Regions from separate parts of the Brevibacillus nigriterrae genome, predicted to be linked through region 2. Evidence: a T-box and tRNA genes for the amino acid it is inferred to sense, from the RefSeq annotation. Region 2 holds a T-box; the other regions hold tRNA genes.
The links. A T-box is a leader RNA that pairs with one kind of tRNA and senses whether it is charged. The one in region 2 lies ahead of argS (arginine--tRNA ligase), so its partner is inferred to be a tRNA-Arg.
Positions count from the first base shown of each region.

Region 1 (4,289 bases), on a different contig from region 2:
TCATTCCTACAATTGCTCCAATCTCGTCATAGCTCAGTTGCTCGGTAAAGCGAAGCGTAACAATTAACCTGTCTGTTTCGTCTAGATAGGTTAACAGGCCTTGAAGATGAGCCATAAATTCCTTTTGTATGTAATCGCCTTCAGGATTATTGTCGGTATATGCTGTTTTATGTATTTGATGATGAAGTTGATCATCTTCCATTGTGATCTCCCTCTTCTTTCGCAAGAAATCAATACATGTGTTAGAGACAAGTCGGTATAACCATGAATGAAAAGGGAAAGTCTGATCGTATTTATGCAGGTTCTGAGCGACTTTAAGCCAGACTTCATTGTTCACGTCTTGGGCGTCATGATAAGAATAGATCATCTTCTGAATGATTCGGTAAGCCCTTGTACCAAATAAGTGAACAAGTGAATGAAATGCTGAAGAATTTCCTTGGAGAAACTGTTGAATATGTTGCAATGCTTGCAAATTCATATTGTACAGTTCATCTCGTTGCGACTCATCCATTCGTATACCTCCTTTCGCTTGTTAATTACGAAAGAACACATGGATTAATTTCAAGAATAAATAAGAATCATACTTATCCACAAAGATATCAACAATTTGTTAACAAAAACAAATGTTCGTAGGATGGTTTAAAAGAAAAAGGCAAAAAACCGCATAAAAAGTTGAATGACTTATCCACAGAGTTATGCACATTTTTCACAGGGTAATGATCTGTTGTGGATAAATAAAAAAAGAAGGTGAGCTGTTCACCTTCTTTTTGTGGCTTATTTTTCGCAATGTGGGCACGGTTCGATTTCTTTTGCTTTACATTCCTCACAGTAAATAGGAAGTGGAGTTGTATTGTGTAACATCAATATCTCTCCTTTCGTTGGTTCGAACATTAGGAATTACTCTTAGCCTATCACGATAAAGCTGTAAAGAAAAGTATTTTTGGTTGGCAGCCAGTAAAATGGATGAGAGGTGAGTTGGAATGGTTTGTTCTGTTTATGGCAGTAAATCCACACGACATCATGGTCATGATTGTGTGGGCGACTCCCATTACCTATTTGTATGGGATTTCCGTCTCGTTGGTGATTGACTGGGCTGTGCGCAGATGGGAGATACAAAGCAACTGGAAGGTCGGACACATGTACCTATTTGCAGGTTGCCTGTTTTTCGGAATTTTATACTTGTTTGGGGTATTTGGTTGGGAAATCATGAAATCATCAAACAGGATGGAATGTATGAAGCGATTGTGAATTGCCGGCAATGTGTGAAGGGAGGGTTTGAAGTGGAGTGGGAGATACGTCAATAAAAAAACCAGGTATATAGCACCTAGTTTGTCATCTTATAGATGGTACGTCCGAGAGGATCACTGCACCTAACAACGCTTAAGGTGCAACGGAGGTTTACGTATGGGAAAGAAGGACTTTTTACTCGATAACAGGACCCGTACCGCCTGGACGTGTCCTATCAATTGTGTTGAGAACACGATCAATCATACTCCTGGTGTGTTCAGGATTGTTACCGTTACAACAACTCATTATAACTTCGTAGTATTGAAAACGTTCAAAGGGAAAGTGAACAATGGAGATTGCACACCCGTTTGTTATACCTGTAACACTTTTTTGACTAACACTTACGTTTGAAAACAACCTCGTTCGCCTCAGCTCTTCTGCAATTCTTAGCTTTTGAAGTTCAATGTTTGAATAACTTATACGCCTGCTATACCAATTAAATATTGACATAGATGGTCCTCCTTAATGGATTTCCTTTCCTTACACTCCAGGTATTTTCCATATATTTACACATGAGAATTTTCATATATTATATTTAACTGTGTAGTTTTAGATAATTGTCCATAAAAAAACCTCCGTTTCTTCAACGGAGGCTAACGATTATTATTCAGAACCTAGTTATTATTCGTATAGATGGTACGCCCGAGAGGAATCGAACCTCCGCACGCGGTTCCGGAGACCGCTGCTCTATCCACTGAGCTACGGGCGCAAAATTTAACACAGTAATGACTATTATAGAGGATAGACGTGAAAAAGTAAATCAAAAATGATTTCCTGTTGTACAAGCCATGTAGTGAACAAATTCAAAACTTTTTACCTATCCAAATTTTTGAGATTGGCAGGATAATTGCATGTTAGTTAGAATAATATGCATATAGATATATAGAAACTTGAAAAGGGAGGCGGAGCCAGTATGAATATGGGGTTTGGCTTATATCAAGAACAAACATTAAAACTGGTAATGACGCCGGAGCTTAGACAGGCTATCACAATCTTGCAATATTCCGCCACAGATCTTTTATCATATCTTCAAGAACAAGCAGCAGAGAATCCGGTAATTGAACTGCACGAAGTAAGTGCGACTGCTGAACGTTTGGAGCAGAAACGCCCAACCGAACGAGTAGAAATTGATTGGAAAGAAATCGCACAGAATCAAGATCGCAGCGATTATTCTGTGAATAAAAATGAAAGCACTTACAATCCGCTCGATTATGTTCAAGCTTCCGATAAAACCCTTTATGATTACTTGACCTCACAACTTGGCTTCACAAAGGGACTGACCTCTTCCCAGAAACAAATGGGACTTTTCTTGATCGGGAATATCAATGAAAAAGGGTATCTGGAAGTGAGTCTGGAGGAAGCCAGTCAACGATTGGGTGTATCGATACTTGAGCTCGAACCTGTTTTGACCATCATTCAACGGTTTGATCCTGTTGGCGTAGGTGCACGCAATCTGGAAGAGTGTCTGGTTTTGCAACTTCAGTATGAAGGCTACAATGATGAACACACGATTGCAGTTGTTCTTGATCACCTTCAGGATTTGGCAAACAATCGTTTTTCACGAATTGCTGAAAAGTTGCAAATCACGGTTCAGCAAGTTCAGGAAATCGCAGATGTTGTAAAGACGCTGAATCCCAGACCAGGAGCAGCTTATGGAGCAGGGGAGACCCGGTATATCGTCCCTGATGTAGCCGTAGAAAAAATATCCGGTGAATACGTGGTATTCGTCAATGATGTTTCTACGCCTCGCCTATCGATTAATCGTTTTTACGAAAAGATGCTCAAAGAAAACAAGACACAGGAAGAGGCAAAGCAATTTATTCATGATAAACTGAATGCAGCGATCTGGTTAGCGAAAAGCCTGGAGCAACGGCGATTGACTCTGCTTAAAGTAACGCAAGCCATTGTGGAAATGCAACGGGAGTTCTTTGATCGTGGTGTTCATTATTTGAAACCGATGACGCAAAAAGAGATCGCTGAAAAAGTGAACCTGCATGAATCAACAGTGAGCAGAGCGACAAGCAATAAGTACGTCCAGACGCCTCGTGGTGTTTTTGAATTAAAGTACTTTTTCACATCCGCCCTGACTACTGCCTCCGGTGAATCTGCCTCTTCTGAAAGTGTGAAGAAGCGGATTAAAGCACTGATTGATGCAGAAGACAGGAAGCAGCCGCTATCCGATCAAAAATTATCGGAACTGCTGGACAAAGAAGGCATTGAAATCTCAAGGAGAACGGTTGCCAAATATCGTGAAGAGATGATGATTGCCTCTTCTGCCAAAAGGAAACGATATTGATATAGAGAGGCAGAGTGGTTGAAAATGGAGAGACTTCCATTTCAAATCGTTTTATATGGACGTCCGGGATGTCACTTGTGTGATGATGTGGAGAAATTGATCAAGCGGGTCGGGAGGGAGTTTCCCTTGATCCTTACACTGGTTGACATCACCGGAGACGATGAGTTGCACCAGAAACACATGTTTACAATCCCGGTGGTCGCCATTGACGGTGAAGAAGTGTTTCCTTCCGTTACCTCTGTAGTGACGGAGTATGAATTTCGAGAAGAACTGACCCGTCGTGCTCGCTTGTTTGCGTAAGCTTTTATAGATGGACTTGTAACGAAATGGAATTTGCGTTACTATACATGTATAGAGGCTTTTCTTTTTTTTGCTCTATGTGGGACAAAAAATGTATAACCGGGACCGAAATAGTCCCTATTCTCCAAAAGGAGATGAGGTATGCGCCAGCTAATCGAGGTACAGAAAAAACTAGTGCCTGATCTTATGGATGTCCTTCGCAAAAGATTTACGCTGCTGCAATCCATTTACCACCTGCAACCAATTGGACGAAGAGCGTTGGCTCAGACCATGCAGACGACAGAGCGGATTCTTCGTGCGGAAGTGGACCTGTTAAAAGAAATGGGGCTACTCGATGTATCGCCCGCAGGAATGAGCTGCACTGTTGAAGGAATCAGGGTCTTGGAACAAATGGAGGAAATGGCAG
Region 1 covers NZ_JBNCMT010000021.1:13,827-18,115, forward strand. Annotated here, with positions in the region: gene ACPW7N_RS15895 (RNA polymerase sigma factor) at 1-511, opposite strand, end outside; gene ACPW7N_RS15900 (hypothetical protein) at 976-1,248, shown strand; tRNA gene ACPW7N_RS15905 (tRNA-Arg) at 1,922-1,996, opposite strand; gene rpoN (RNA polymerase factor sigma-54) at 2,201-3,583, shown strand; gene ACPW7N_RS15915 (glutaredoxin family protein) at 3,608-3,883, shown strand; gene ACPW7N_RS15920 (sugar-binding transcriptional regulator) at 4,025-4,289, shown strand, end outside.
Region 1: it has a tRNA-Arg gene. The T-box ahead of argS (arginine--tRNA ligase) is inferred to sense a tRNA for this amino acid. The anticodon was not compared.

Region 2 (4,289 bases):
TCATGCCCTAACTCATGGGCAATAATCCCGATGGTTGCCATATGGTCATCCTGATACATTTTATCTCCTTGCACTTCACCAAACTGGGTGTAGCCGCCATCATAATCTCCATTTCCAAGCGTTACGCTGTCGAGAGTGACTGGTTTGCTCAGACTGCCCTTGTGTCCCCACGTATTCGGGGTGTTCGATGGATCGTAAGCCGCTTCGTAACCTGCAACAATCGTCATCACATGCAGTTCCTTTGCGGAAATAAAACCGTTTTTGTCAGTATCAAATGTTTTGAAATCGATGTATTGATCGGCAGCTTGCAAGGCATCCCTTACAATCATTTCATTCTTTACGCCTAGATCACCACCCGTGTTTGGATGTGGATAGGGAAGACGTACTCGAATGAAGCCGTCGTTCGTTGTTCCACCTTGTTCTTCTGCTGGTTTAAAGTAAAAATTGCCGCTCGAGTTTTCTTTATAATAATGATTCAGTGACCCTGGAGAGTCGTTAAAGAATACTCCTGGCCAACTGCTTTCTGGATAGCGCATGGATATATTGGAAAATTCAACAAGCAGCACAAGCAGTTTCTCGGGGGTCTTGTGAGTCTCCATCATTTCTCCCCTATTTTTGGAAGAAGTTTTCGTGAATGACTCTATCTTCTTGTTCTTCCATTCCTTACTTTGTTTTCTCACTTTTTCGCTACTGGCAGCATTTCGTGGAGTTTTATCAATGGCCACCTTCTCATCAAGAATTTTCAGTCCGCTACCGCTCACCTTGGCGTAATGCCAGTATCCATCCTCACCAAGCAAAATGACGTCCCCATCTTCTGTCTCGACCCAGTTGAACCATTCATCGCCAAATTGTGTTGCCGTGAAAGTCTCACCCGACGGTTGCTCATAATCCCTCGGGACAGATACAGCAGGTGCTGCTGCTGTGATGCTCGCCAAGCTAAAGCAGACGGCTACCACAACAAACAAAAAAAGCAAACTCTTCCCCCAACAATGGTTTCTCATTTCTCTACCTCTCATTCTACCTATTTCGATTGAATATATGATTTCTGAACAATATTTCTACAAATTAGTAAATGATTCCTGTTTAAGCTTGTCGAATCATACAAAATTTTCTAGTAATAGAGAATCTTGACACTAGCACTTGGGCAAGCTTGGGTTTACATGGCATCAGACATTGCCAGTATCAAACTTCTTTGATACGATCAAGCGGAACAGAATATCTCCTATAACAAACGCTAGTGAAAGGAGCGTAGTATCATGGATCATCCCCTTTCCGCAACCAGTCGCTCGGCAATGCTTGCTTCCATAGAAACAGTGAAAGAGCTTCACAAGACCGATTTTGAGACCTATCGGCTTGTCAAAGATAGCAATACTTCGCAACACTATATCCATTACTCGTTTTACCATATCAAGCTGTCAGAGGGCGGCGTACGGGAGGAATACGATTATTTCCTGCCTCTTGATGAAGATGACGTCCTCTCCATTGTCTTGGGTGAACAGCCTTATCTCTATCCCGATCATTGGAAAACCACCTATTTGCGAAGCGGAACTGATGACCGACTTGTCCCTTTTCATCTCGATGCGGAAGATGAACTGCAAAAAGATATTGAAGAGGAAATGGCAATTTTTGAAGCTCTGCAACGGTATAAGCAAGCATTCGAAAATGCCGAGAATAAAGATGCATTGACCAAAGACCTGTTCATGGAACTGGACGCCAATCGCCAAAATCGCAACAAGAAATCCTGATCACTCCCCCTCTTCGATTCTTCAATTGGATGATTGGTCGGTTGCACAGGACTGTCAGATTGGTTATAATAATGTTCAAGAATTTCGTACTCTTAACTGGATATACAGGATCGATGATGAGGAGAGTATTCTTTCGTACAACCCAAGCGAGTCAGGGATGGTGGAAGCCTGATGGTATGACGATCGATGAAGCGCACCTCGTAGATGCTTGCTTGAAGGTCTCCCCTTCTGATGGGTAGATTGCGTAGAGCAAGCCGGGTAAGCCCGTTACAGCATCAAGCAGGCTATTGTTCTTAGACAAACGATAGCAATAAGAGTGGTACCGCGGGAGTCAATGATCCTCTCGTCTCTTTTTAGAGGCGAGGGGTTTTTATTTTTTGTTAAAGGGTGGATAGATGATGAGCACGAGTTACGAACAGGTTGTAGCAGCGAAAATCTCGGCTGCACTCACTGAATTAGGTGTTGAGGATTTTCCTCAGGAAAAAATTGAATCAATGCTGGAAACACCTCCAAATCCAGCTATGGGCGATATTGCTTTCCCATGCTTCCAATTGGCTAAAGCATTGCGCAAAGCTCCACCGATGATCGCAGGTGACATCGCTAGCAAGATTACTGGCCATCCGTTAAAAGACGTCCAAGTGGCTGGTCCGTATGTGAACTTCTACCTGGATCGTCAAAGCGTCAGCACAGAAGTGATCGACACAATCAACTCCCAAGGAAGCACTTATGGCAGCAGCAACGTCGGCGCAGGACGCAACGTTCCGATCGACCTCTCTTCTCCAAACATTGCAAAGCCTTTCTCGATGGGACACCTCCGCTCTACCGTTATCGGGAATGCGATTGCCAATATCTTGGAAAAAAGCGGGTACAACCCTGTTCGCATCAACCATCTTGGCGATTGGGGAACACAATTCGGGAAGCTGATCGTTGCCTACAAAAAATGGGGCAATGAAGAAAAAGTAAAGGCAGAACCAATCAAGGAGCTGCTCCAACTCTACATTCAATTCCACGAAGAAGCCGAAAAAGACCCTGCTCTGGAAGATCAAGGTCGTGAGTGGTTCAAACGCATGGAAGACGGTGACCAAGAAGCTCATCAGTTGTGGCAATGGTTCCGTGATGAGTCACTGAAGGAATTTAAGAAAATTTATGACCTGATGGGTGTTTCCTTTGACTCCTTCCACGGAGAAGCTTTCTACAATGACAAGATGGATCATGTCGTTGAACTGCTGGAGTCCAAGGGCTTGCTTACTGAATCGGAAGGTGCAATGGTCGTAAACCTCGATGAATTCGATATGCCGCCATGCCTGATCAAGAAGTCTGATGGAGCTACCCTGTACGCGACTCGTGACTTGGCTGCCGCTCTGTATCGCAATGAACAGTACGACTTTGCCAAAGCTCTTTACGTGGTCGGTGGCGAACAACGTCTTCACTTCCAACAGCTTTACAAAGTGCTGCAAAAGGCAGGCTTTGACTGGGCATATGAAATGTACCACATCCCATTCGGCATGATGTTAAAAGACGGCAAAAAAATGTCTACACGCAAAGGGAAAGTTGTTCTTCTCGAAGAAGTGCTTGCTCAAGCAATTGAGGATGTCTCCAAAGTCATTGAAGAGAAAAACCCTTCTCTGCCGAATAAAGAATCAGTTGCTCGTCAGGTTGGCGTAGGCGCAGTCATTTTCCACGACTTGAAAAACTACCGCCTGAATGACATTAACTTCTCTTGGGAGGAAATGCTTACCTTTGAAGGCGAAACAGGTCCGTATGTGCAATACAGTCATGCTCGTGCCTGCTCACTCCTGCGCAAAGGCAACTACCAGGGCGGTCAAGTAAATCTGACACCGGATGCTCTGGATTCTTCCGAAGCGTGGGCAGTAGTAACACTTTTGATTAACTTCCCGGAAACAATAGCACGGGCGAGAGATGAATTTGATCCGTCTCAAATCGGTAAATATGTGGTCGATTTGGCACAGGCCTTTAACAAGTTCTATGCCAATGTGCGTATCCTCGCTGAAGATGAAGCAGTAAAAACAGCCCGTCTCCATCTCGTAGCAGCGGTCGTTGTTGTTCTCAAGGAAGGTCTCCGGTTGCTCGGTCTGCAGGCTCCTGAAGAAATGTAACATCAAAAAAACCAGTCCAAGACACGGTATTAACGTGCGGGACTGGTTTTTTCAACTAATTGTTATTTAAATATTCTTGTTAAATAAAAATATAGATAATGTATATGATCCCGACTTTTGCTATACTCAGTTTGATTTGGATTTTTTTAGTAGGAATGGTGACCCGATATGGACTTATTGCTTGATATGAAAACGATCTTTATTACCCTTGTAGTGGGACATCTGTTTACGGTGATCCTGATTAGTGCGTATTGGCGTCACCACCAGAAAGATACAACCATTAATACTTTCTTTATTGCAAAATGTGTACAAGCAATTGCGTGGTTTTTTTTGACCCTTCGTAATGGGATTCCCGACGTTCTCACCATATCGATAGCAAATTCATTATTATTTATTGGTGCTTCCCTGGAAATAATAGCTGTGTTAA
Region 2 covers NZ_JBNCMT010000006.1:36,926-41,214, forward strand. Annotated here, with positions in the region: gene ACPW7N_RS06060 (M6 family metalloprotease domain-containing protein) at 1-1,001, opposite strand, end outside; gene ACPW7N_RS06065 (hypothetical protein) at 1,257-1,745, shown strand; T-box leader at 1,850-2,099, shown strand; gene argS (arginine--tRNA ligase) at 2,144-3,862, shown strand; gene ACPW7N_RS06075 (GGDEF domain-containing protein) at 4,031-4,289, shown strand, end outside.

Region 3 (4,289 bases), on a different contig from region 2:
AAAGTACAACGATCAGTAAGCTCATGCACAAGTACGATTTCATGGATGCGATTCGCCGTTTCGCTGGAGAAGGCAAGCCAATCATGGGAACTTGTGCAGGTGCGATTCTCTTGGCAAATCGAATTAATGGACAAGACGATGCCCATCTGCAATTAATGGATATTAAAGTGGAGCGGAATGCATTCGGCAGACAAAAGGAGAGCTTTGAAGTAGCTATTCCGGTCGAGGGTGTTGGCTCCGATTACCCGGCTGTATTTATCCGAGCTCCTTACATTATGGAGGTTGGACCAAACGGACAAGTTCTGTCTGAATACGAAGGGAAAATCGTTGCTGCACGAGAAGGCCAGTTTGTCGCTTGCGCTTTCCATCCGGAACTAACGGATGATACACGTTTCCATCAATACTTTGTGAATATGGTAAAAGAGAGTAAAGATCGCTCATAACTATTTTTCACGTAAAAAGCACCCGTACTGGGTGCTTTTTGCTTTTTTCTTTACATGTGAATAGAATTTGTAGTAAATTTGAATAATAAAGGTATAAGATACCAAAGCGTTGATGAGAACAAGTACTCTGTATATGGCTGGACAAGAGAGTCGGTGGATGGTGCGAACCGAACCAGTAGACAGAAGAATCCATCTCGGAGCGGTGAGGGAAATAACTTCACCCGGTAGCACCCCGTTATGGTGCAGTCGAGTGGGCTTATGATGAATTGTTGATCATGGAGCCAATAAGGGTGGCAACGCGGATGATCAGACATTCGTCCCTTTTGGGGGATGAGTGTTTTTATTTTGCTTTTTTTCTGTTTTACGAGACAGGTTATGAAGTATTGGAGGATGAAAGGTTATGTTGGATGTTAAAGTTTTGCGCCAGGATCTTGAAGGAGTACGTCAAAAATTAGCACACCGCAACGAAGACATCTCTGCTCTCGATCAATTCGTGGAAGTCGATGAAAAACGTCGCCAAGTGATCCAAGAGGGAGATTCACTCAAAAATAAACGGAACACCGTATCCGAACAGGTAGCTGTTTTAAAACGAAATAAAGAAAATGCCGATCACCTCATTGCTGAAATGAAAGAAGTAAACGATCGGATCAAAGTTCTCGATGAAGAGCTTCGTCAATTGGATGAGCAATTGGATGAAATTTTGATGGGATTGCCTAACTTGCCACACGAATCTACACCTGTTGGAACGAGCGAGGACGACAATGTACTGGCAAGAACATGGGGCGAACCGAAGAAGTTCGAGTTTGAACCGAAGCCACACTGGGATCTTGCGCAAGAGTTAGGAATTATCGACTTCGAAACGGCTGCCAAAGTAACAGGAAGCCGCTTTGTATTCTATAAGGGGTTAGGTGCCCGTTTAGAGCGAGCGCTTATTAATTTCATGATGGATTTGCATGCAGACCAGCATGGCTATGAAGAAGTGTTGCCTCCATATATCGTAAATCGCGCGAGCATGACAGGGACGGGGCAATTGCCAAAATTCGAGGAGGATGCTTTCAAACTCGAAGGACCTGATTACTTCCTGATCCCTACCTCCGAGGTTCCCGTAACAAACATGCACCGTGACGAAATTCTCGATGGAGCAGCTTTGCCTCGCTATTATGCGGCGTTCAGTGCCTGTTTCCGTTCTGAAGCGGGTTCTGCCGGGCGAGATACCCGTGGTTTGATTCGTCAGCATCAGTTTAATAAAGTAGAACTGGTGAAATTCGTGAAGCCAGAAGATTCTTATCAGGAACTGGAGAGCTTGGTCGGAAATGCAGAGAAAGTCCTTCAGCTTCTAGGATTGCCTTACCGTGTGATGAGCATGTGTACAGGAGATCTTGGTTTCACGGCAGCGAAGAAATACGATATCGAAGTGTGGATTCCAAGCTATGAGACATATCGTGAAATTTCTTCTTGCTCCAACTTCGAGGATTTCCAGGCACGTCGAGCTAACATTCGTTTCCGTCGTGATACGAAGAGCAAGCCAGAGTTTGTACACACATTGAACGGCTCTGGATTGGCGATTGGCCGTACCGTTGCAGCCTTGCTTGAAAATTACCAGCAAGCGGATGGAACCATTGTGATCCCTGAGGTATTGCGACCATACATGGGTGGCTTGGAGACAATCGGGCCGAAGAAATAACAAAACAATTTAAGGGTAGCCTCTTCTTGTGAGAGGCTGCTTTTTATTATGTTTTGCCTCATTATCGACCATGTAGGGTTTGCTAAAATGGCATCATCTACATATAATAGATAAGGTAAGAAATGTTAAATAAACCATGTCCCCGTAGCTCAGCGGATAGAGCGACAGTTTCCTAAACTGTGCGTCGGAGGTTCAATTCCTCTCGGGGTCACCATACGTAAAAACACAAAAACGCAAGCCTCCCTTGAGAGAGCTTGCGTTTTTTCTTTCCCGATTTCTTTTTAACTAAGACTAGTCTTTACTCTACATTTTCTACAACAACTTTGACTGCCTGACCAATCGGTGGCAGGCTTTTGGTTGTCATTGGCCCGTAAAAACCGTAAATCTTTACGCCTTTTTTCAAAGCTTCTGCTGTTAATTCTGTTTGATCTTTGGCATCAATAATCGGAGTTTCCTTGTTGAGGTTCAGAACAATTTCCTCAAATGATTGATCGTTCAACTTTTCTCCTTTTATGTGAACCCTTGTGTTGCCGTCTTCGGATGTGGTAACTTCCATTACTTCACCCGCTGTACCTAACACGTCGGCGGTAAGATCCTTGTCGTTGATGACAATTTTCTTCGCACCGGTCATCGGAGGCATGCTCATCGTCATGATGTCATCATGTATAAATTCTACGGATGCCCCGAGTCGAAGATCGTTGATGGAAACTGGTTTGTTATCTTGATTTACCAAAACCGTATCGTCGCTGATATACAAGATCATCCCGTTTGCGTAACCATTGACCAGAACGGAACCCTTGATCTTATCTCCTTTGGCATCCAGGTTAATCTTTGCGATTGTCCCTTTTTTGGTCAGAGCATGCATGAGTTCATCGATCTTGATGATTCCATCTTTCTCGACGGTAACCTGAACTTTTAATACTTGTTCCGCAAAAGCCAAGGGAACGTAGGTGATTCCTTTGTGGTATTCAGGTGCTGTACCCAACGTAAGGGACATTTTCCCAAAGTTGTACTGATCCTTCCCGATCGTAACTGCTGTCCATTGTGCCCCTTTGGCGACTTCTATACTTTTCGTTTTTTGATTCCAAGTAACTTTGTAGTCCATTTTTTCTGCCATCGCTCGCAAAGGAACCATAGTAACACCTTGCTGATTTACATAGACAGGAGCTTCTTTTTCGGTAAGCCCTGTTCCGTTAATGACGAGTTGATGGGACAGGTTTGTATTTGTTTGGTGTACGGGACTGTTTTGAATATCAGAGACTGCAAAGGCAGAAACAGAACTTGTCATCACCATAGCCGCCATCAGAGCCGTACTAAGAATTCTTGTTGTTTTTTTCATTTTGCGTTCCTCCAATTTGTTTATGGTTTATATTTCTTTGACTGATGACAGGAAGGATTCGTTTCAGTAGAAGTGTAATTCTTATAATAGGTGGAAAATGTTTCTATAAAGGAGTTAAAAAACCATGAGTGAGTTTACATACGGAAATCTTATAGCTACAAAAAATCAGCACTTTATTCGTTCCTTCTATCCATCCGGAACAGCGATCTTGCCGTTAAGTGACAAGTGGACAGCCTTTTTTACAAATGATGACGGTGAAATGGACTCTCCAAAATATATAGAGAACATGTCAAATCAATGTCCCGTTTTATATTTTTTTCATCTTGAGGACCATGGTTGGGGTTATGAAATATGGAATGAGGGTCAAATGATTTCTTCGCTAGATTTTTCTTATGAAATGGAAAGCGTCCTTCTGTATAACATGGCATATGAGATAGACCCCGATATTGATAGATTTAGCGAAGAGGGCCGAGCCGTGTTTGAGGAACTCGAAAGCAAATTTCAAGATGATTTGTTTTTTGAACAGGCAGTAAGAAAGCATTTTGAAACGGTAAATGTGGATGCTTTTCAGTTGTTTGAACTGGATACGGGCGCAATAGATGGGTTAAGGGAAATCCTTCGTCCTGAAACATTCCTTAATAGAGAGGGGGATGCAGTAGAAAGGTTCAAGCAGTTGCTTGATATCGAGGATATGAGTTGGATTCGTTTTGATCGAACAGAAAATAGGGATGATATCGAGTTTATATAAAAATGTAACTGATTTATGGTGGGAGGGAACATCATGTTAGAAGTTATTCAAAAAGAAATAAAACAAATCGAGCAA
Region 3 covers NZ_JBNCMT010000019.1:6,746-11,034, forward strand. Annotated here, with positions in the region: gene pdxT (pyridoxal 5'-phosphate synthase glutaminase subunit PdxT) at 1-443, shown strand, start outside; T-box leader at 544-768, shown strand; gene serS (serine--tRNA ligase) at 844-2,127, shown strand; tRNA gene ACPW7N_RS14820 (tRNA-Arg) at 2,266-2,341, shown strand; gene ACPW7N_RS14825 (copper amine oxidase N-terminal domain-containing protein) at 2,426-3,466, opposite strand; gene ACPW7N_RS14830 (hypothetical protein) at 3,591-4,214, shown strand; gene ACPW7N_RS14835 (nucleotidyltransferase domain-containing protein) at 4,248-4,289, shown strand, end outside.
Region 3: it has a tRNA-Arg gene. The T-box ahead of argS (arginine--tRNA ligase) is inferred to sense a tRNA for this amino acid. The anticodon was not compared.